DNA from 2 places in the Orenia marismortui DSM 5156 genome. Region 1 is predicted to be linked to the other one. Evidence: riboswitches for the same ligand, from Rfam matches in the RefSeq annotation. Region 1 holds a riboswitch; the other holds the start of a gene.
The links. A riboswitch is a leader RNA that binds a small molecule or an ion and turns the genes downstream of it on or off. The one in region 1 is predicted to bind FMN.
Positions count from the first base shown of each region.

Region 2: another riboswitch for FMN. It lies ahead of ribD (bifunctional diaminohydroxyphosphoribosylaminopyrimidine deaminase/5-amino-6-(5-phosphoribosylamino)uracil reductase RibD); the one in region 1 lies ahead of OREMA_RS0110595 (ECF transporter S component).

Region 1 covers NZ_KB900620.1:248,593-252,017, reverse strand. Annotated here, with positions in the region: gene OREMA_RS0110605 (MetQ/NlpA family ABC transporter substrate-binding protein) at 1-411, shown strand, start outside; gene OREMA_RS0110600 (MetQ/NlpA family ABC transporter substrate-binding protein) at 494-1,300, shown strand; FMN riboswitch at 1,539-1,651, shown strand; gene OREMA_RS0110595 (ECF transporter S component) at 1,833-2,387, shown strand; gene OREMA_RS0110590 (hypothetical protein) at 2,512-3,425, shown strand, end outside.
Region 2 covers NZ_KB900623.1:455,587-459,011, forward strand. Annotated here, with positions in the region: gene pdxR (MocR-like pyridoxine biosynthesis transcription factor PdxR) at 1-1,485, shown strand; FMN riboswitch at 1,699-1,812, shown strand; gene ribD (bifunctional diaminohydroxyphosphoribosylaminopyrimidine deaminase/5-amino-6-(5-phosphoribosylamino)uracil reductase RibD) at 1,946-3,046, shown strand; gene ribE (riboflavin synthase) at 3,220-3,425, shown strand, end outside.

The DNA of each region.
Region 1 (3,425 bases):
GCAATTCCGAGTGATGCAACCAATGAAGGAAGAGCACTATTATTACTACAATCAAAAGGTTTGATTAAGTTAAGTGATAAAGCAGCTTTGACAGCTACTCCAGTAGATATTGTAGAGAATCCAAAGAATTTAGAGTTTAAAGAATTAGAGGCAGCTCAATTACCAAGAGTATTAAAGGATGTTACTGCTGCAATTATCAATACTAACTATGCTTTAGAGGCTGATTTAGTGCCAACCAAAGATGCATTAATTATTGAAGGTAGTGAATCGCCTTATGCTAATATCTTAGCTGTAAGAGCAGAAGATAAGAATAATGAAGTTCTACAAAAGTTAGTTAAAGCATTAAATTCTCCAGAGGTTAAAAAGTATCTCAAAGATAAATATAAAGGTGCGATTGTACCTGCATTTTAATTAAACAGACTAACCTGGCTACTGGCTTTTAGCTGGTAGCCGCCAAAATATTATAAGACTATAAGTATAGGAGGAGATATATATGAGAAAAAGTCTGAATATTCTAACTATTTTGTTGATTGCTGTAATTGTGTTGACTGCTTGTGGTAAAAAGGAAGCTAGTATGGAGAAGAAGATAGTGATTGGAGTAACACCTGTTCCTCATACTGCTATTTTAAATAATGTAGTAAAGCCAATCTTAGCTAAAGAGGGAATTACTATAGAGATAAAAGAGTTCACTGACTATGTCACTCCAAACTTATCCTTAGCTGATGGGAGTATAGATGCTAATTACTTCCAACACATACCTTATTTGAATAACTTTAAAGAGAAGAGAGGATTAGATTTAACTGAGGTTACTAAGGTACATATTCCACCAACAGCACTATACTCTGATAAGATAGATAGTTTAGATGAATTATCAAAAGGGGATCTAGTAGCAATTCCCAGTGATGCTACAAATGAAGGAAGAGCATTATTATTATTGGAAAGAGCAGGATTAATTAAATTAGCTGAGGATGTAGAATTGGTAGCTACTCCTGCTGATATTGTAGATAATCCAAAAAAATTAGAGTTTAAAGAATTAGAAGCAGCTCAATTACCAAGAATTTTACAGGATGTCGATGCAGCAGTAATTACAGCCAATTATGCTATTGAAGCAGGACTAAAACCAGCTGAGGATGCAATCATTAAAGAGGACGCTACTTCACCTTATGCCAATGTCTTAGCAGTAAGGACAGAAGATAAAGATAACCCTACAATTAAGAAGTTAGCAGAAGCTTTAAATTCTCAAGAAGTAAAAGACTTTATTATTGAAAAATATCAAGGGAACATTATTCCAGCGTTTTAGTAAATGGATTAGTGTCAGATAAATATAGATAGTAGCGGTTAATGGGGATAAAGAGACACTTTTAGGTGCTAGGTGATAGGTCATAGGAGTTAGTAAGATCTTTCTATGTCCTAGCTCCTAACGCCTAACTCCGAAACTGTCGCTTTATCCATCTATTATATTACTTAAAATTAAATAAATTTCTTGTGATTGCTTGATAATTTAAGTATAATAATAGTGTAGGAAAATAAAATATTAAATTTGTCTTCAGGGCAGGGTGTAATTCCTGACCGGTGGTGATAGTCCACTAGCTTAAGCTGAACTGGTGAAATTCCAGTACCGACGGTATAGTCCGGATGAAAGAAGATACTATGAAATTATAGATTAGAACATTTAAGACCCTGAGGATTCTTCCTTAGGGTCTTTTCTTTTTATTATACTTAAACAGTAATAAGTGATTTCACTTATTACTGAAGTATCATAATATTTATTCTATTAATTTTTACTTGCATAAGATAAGGATTAACAATCTTGGTTAGGAGAGGTGAAGAATATGGATTTGAAAAAAATTATTAATATTGGTGTGTTATCAGCATTATCTTTAATTTTTATGGTTGCTATTAAGTTTCCTATTATCCCAACAGTACCTTATTTACTTTATGAAGCAGGGGATATACCTATTTTGATCATAGCTTTTTTGTATGGTTCGAGTGCTGGACTAGGTGCTACTATAGTATTGTCTCTATTGATGGCTATATTTACTGGTTTAGGAGGACCTTTTGGTGCTTTTATGCATTTTCTTGCGACAGGAAGCTTAGTTGTAGTAGCAGGCTATATTTATCAAAAACATCATACAGTAAAAGGTGCTATTTATGCTTTGGTGATGGGTTCTATAGCTATGACTATCGTTATGTCGATTGCTAATCCATTATTAACCCCTGTTTTTTATGGTATTCCACGAGAAGAAGTATTAAAGATATTATTGCCAGGAATAGTTCCCTTCAATATTATAAAATCTTTTATTAATTCAGGATTAACTTTATTAATTTATAAAAAATTGGCTAATTTTTTAAGAGAGAAAGGGTTATTATATTCATTCAACAATTGAAAAATTATCTTTTACCTCAAGTAAAAACTTGAGGTTTTTTGATGATTGGATTGTTTTTAAAGGGGGAATTTAATTGTTTTTATAGAATATAAAAGTTAATAAAGTATAAAAAGGTTGGTGCGATATGACAACAGAAGAGATGAAATCTACTTTAGAAGGCAGAGAAGAGGAGCAATTAGAAGTTGATTTACAGTCTTCAAATAATTCTAAGGATAATTACTTAATTATTTTGGCTAAATTCAGTTATGGTAGTCGGATAAAAAATTATGGTTTTTTGAATATTGTTGTAGATTTTGAAGTGCAAGCATTAACTAAAGTGATCTTATTATTAGGATCGAATAAAGATATTTGGGATATTAATCTTAATCATAATTTATTTAGAGGAGAAATTGATGAATTAAATGATGATTCTAATTATCGAGCAGATGATTTTAAATCTAAGCTAAAAGAGAGCTTAGATATTCAAAACTTGATAGAGCTAGCTACTTTAGAGCAAACTGAAGAACTCAATGGTTTAGTAAAAGAGAATATTGAAGATATAATACAGGAACAGATAAATTTAAAGATGACTACTACTTATATTAATCAAGAAGAACTTAATAATATCTATCCTGAATTAAAAGTAGTAGAAGAGGTTGATTTAAATGATGTTGAGCTAGATGAAGAAAGCTCTAATACATCTAAGGAAAAATTAAATTTAGATATTGAATTAAAGTGTACTCCAGTTATTTCAGCAGTAAAAGGCAAGAAGATCGATGACTTGGATTTAGGTGATGAGATATTTGTTAAAATTACTGATCAAAGAGAGGTTTCTAATAGTATTGCTGATTTATTAGGAGATAATCAAAAAGAGTTAACAGGTAAAATTGTGGAAGTTAACTTTAATCAAGAGTTGGATCGATATAATGTATTAGTACAATTTAAGCCAAATATATATGGTAATTTAGTTGTTGAGCCTGAATTAAAAATAAAAGCTAATAAGGTTATAGAAAATGGTCTGAACACAAAAGATAATAATCAAGAAATCAAATTTGATAA
Region 2 (3,425 bases), on a different contig from region 1:
ATGATTGAATCGATACAATTAGATAAAAATTCTAATAGACATTTATATATCCAGCTATATAGTCAATTAAGAGAGTTAATTGAAATTGGGGAGTTAAAGGAGCATAGTAAATTACCTTCAATTCGAAAATTTTCTAAAGAGTTAGGAGTTAATAATGTAACTGTTGTTAATGCTTACAATCTTTTAGAAGAAGAGAAATTGCTTTATAAAAAAGTGGGAAGTGGAACCTTTGTCGCTCCAAAAGAGATAGTTCAAGATGAAGAAGAAATATACTTAGATGATGATATCTATATTGATGAAGATACTAAATTTGTAGATAAGAAAGGAATGCTTAAAGAAGATAAATTAATTAACTTTGCTACTGCTGCGCCTACACCAGATTTATTTCCTATAGCCCCTTTTAAGAGGTTGCTCAATAAAGTTTTAGATCGAGATGGAGGTTATGCCTTTGGTTATCAGAAGAGTCAGGGATATATGCCTTTAAGAGACTCGATTAGTAAATATATTAAAAGCTATGATATAGATGCTAAGCTAGATGAAATACAGATTGTTTCTGGAGCCCAACAAGGCATTGATATTTTAGCAAAGACTTTTCTAGACTATGGAGATACTGTTTTTGTTGAACGACCTACTTATCCAGGAGCTATATCTGTTTTTAAATCCAGAAGGGCCAATATAGTAGATATAACAATTGAATCAGATGGTATAAATATAGAAGAATTAGAGACTAAATTAAAGGTTAATAAAGCAAAGTTTCTTTATTTAATGCCAAATTTCCAAAACCCAACAGGATATAGCTATTCCCAGGAGAAGAAGAATAAGATACTAGAATTGGCTAGAGAGCATGATCTATTAATTATAGAGGATGATTGTTTAAGTGATTTGAACTATGGAGTAAATAAAAAATTGTCGTTAAAATCTCAAGATACTGAAGGAAGGGTAATTTATATTAAGAGTTTTTCTAAAATATTTATGCCAGGTTTAAGGTTGGCGTTTTTAATCATTCCTCAGAGATATTTTAATGATATTTTATTATCGAAATATATGTCAGATATTTTTACTGATGGATTAGTACAGCGGGTACTAGACCTGTATTTTAGAGAAGAAGTTTGGGAAAAACAAATTTCTAAAGTGGAAAAGACCTATCAAAAAAGATATGAAGTTATGATTAAATCTTTAAAAAGTAATTTACCAGTAGAAATTAACTTTAATCCACCTCTTGGAGGTCTTAATGTTTGGTTGGATTTACCAGAAGGGATTTCTGGGAAGAAGATACATGATAAGGGCTTAAAAGAGGGGATAAATATTGCGCCAGGGCAGGTCTTTTATAATAGTCAGAGAGAAGAAAATAAACTTAGGCTAAGTATTGCTGCAGTTACTACTAAGGAGATAGAAATGGGGATTAAGATTTTGTCTAAAATAATCAAAGAAGAATTATCCAATCAAGAATATGATTGGGATAATAGTATTATGCCTTTAATTTAATTCTAAACACAAGCTATTATGATCTTGAATCTAAATAGCCTATTTCATAATTAGTTTTAATCTAAAGGAAATTGGGTTTTAAAGTTTCAAATAAATAAGTACTTTATAATAATCAATAATTTAGTAGATACTAAGATTATTTTTATTCCAAGATATGATTTGCTTTATAATTAATAATATAGTATAATTATTTTCATAAGGTAAAATAAAATATAAATTCTTCGGGGTCAGGTGCAATTCCTAACCGGCGGTAATAGCCCGCGAGCGTAAGCAGATCTGGTGAGATTCCAGAGCCGACAGTTAAAGTCTGGATGGAAGAAGAGATTTTAATACTTATTTATATAACTTTGCTTCTTAAGGTTCTCGGAGAATATTCTCTGAGAACCTTTTTATTATGAATAACAAATTAATAGGTTAATCTAATATTATCTAAAGATTTAAAATAAAAGGAGAATAAAATATGACCGATAAAGATTATATGCAGCTAGCACTAGATCTGGCTCGACAAGCAGAGGGTAGGACAACTCCTAATCCTCTCGTAGGAGCAGTGATAGTAAAAGGGGGGAAGATAGTTGGTCAAGGATATCATCATTATGCTGGGGGACCTCATGCAGAGATTAATGCTTTAAGGGAAGCAGGAAAAGATGCCAAAGGGGCTATCGTTTATTTAACTTTAGAGCCTTGTTCTCATTATGGGAAGACTCCTCCCTGTGCTAATACATTAATTAAAGCAGAGGTTAAGAAAGTGGTCATAGCTATGGAAGATCCTAATCCTAAGGTAGCGGGAAATGGCATTAAGCTACTTAATGAGGCAGGAATTGAGACTGAGGTAGGTTTATTAAAAGAAGAAGCCAAGAAATTAAATGAGGTATTTCTTAAATATATTACAACTAACAGGCCTTTTGTAATTTTAAAGAATGCTATGACTTTAGATGGCAGAATCGCTACTAAAACCGGTGATTCTAAATGGATTACTGGAAAAGAGTCCCGTGCTTTAGTTCATAGAATAAGGGACAAAGTTGATGGAATCTTAGTTGGGGTTGGGACTGTGTTGGCTGATAATCCAAGACTAACTACTAGACTAGGAGAAGGTGGAGAAGATCCAATTAGGATTATTTTAGATAGTAGCTTAGAAATACCTCTAGATGCTAAGGTTATTAATCAAGACTCTTCTGCACAGACGATTATAGCTACTGTTAAGACTTCCAATAAAGAAAAGAAGATGAGATTAGAAAATTTAGGAGTAGAAATAATTGAAGCTGGTGAAAGAGGATTAGTAGATTTGGATATATTATTAAAGAAATTAGGTGAACGGGAAATAACTAGCTTATTAGTTGAAGGTGGAAGTAGAGTAAACTCATCATTTCTAGAAGAAAGATTAGTGGATAAAATTTATTATTTTATTGCTCCCAAGATTATTGGAGGTTTAGATGCTATTCCTGTGTTAGGAGGAAAGGGAGTAGAAAGAATAGAAGAGGGAATTAAACTAGTAGATAAGAAGATTACACAATTAGGAGATGATATTCTTATAGTTGCTTACCCGCAATATTTGGCTAAATAATTCTGAAAAATTATAATATTTACTAAGTTCTAAAGTTAGCTTTGTAGAGTTTTTAGCTGGTGGCTAGAAGCTAGTAGCAGTTGTTAGGCGTTAGGTTATAGGTTTTTAGGATGTGTTAACACCTAACACCTGGATACATAGGCTATTGTATTAAGCATAGAGGAGGTATAGTTTTGTTTACAGGAATTGTAGAAGAATTAGGTAAAGTAAAAAGAATAAAGAGAGGAAGCAAGTCTATTGTACTAACAATTGAGGCTAAAGAAGTGCTAAAGGATGTCAAATTGGGTGATAGTATTGCAACTAATGGAGTCTGTTTAACAGTAACTTCATTTAATGATCAGGAGTTTAGTGTAGATGTGATGCCAGAAACTATGAGAAA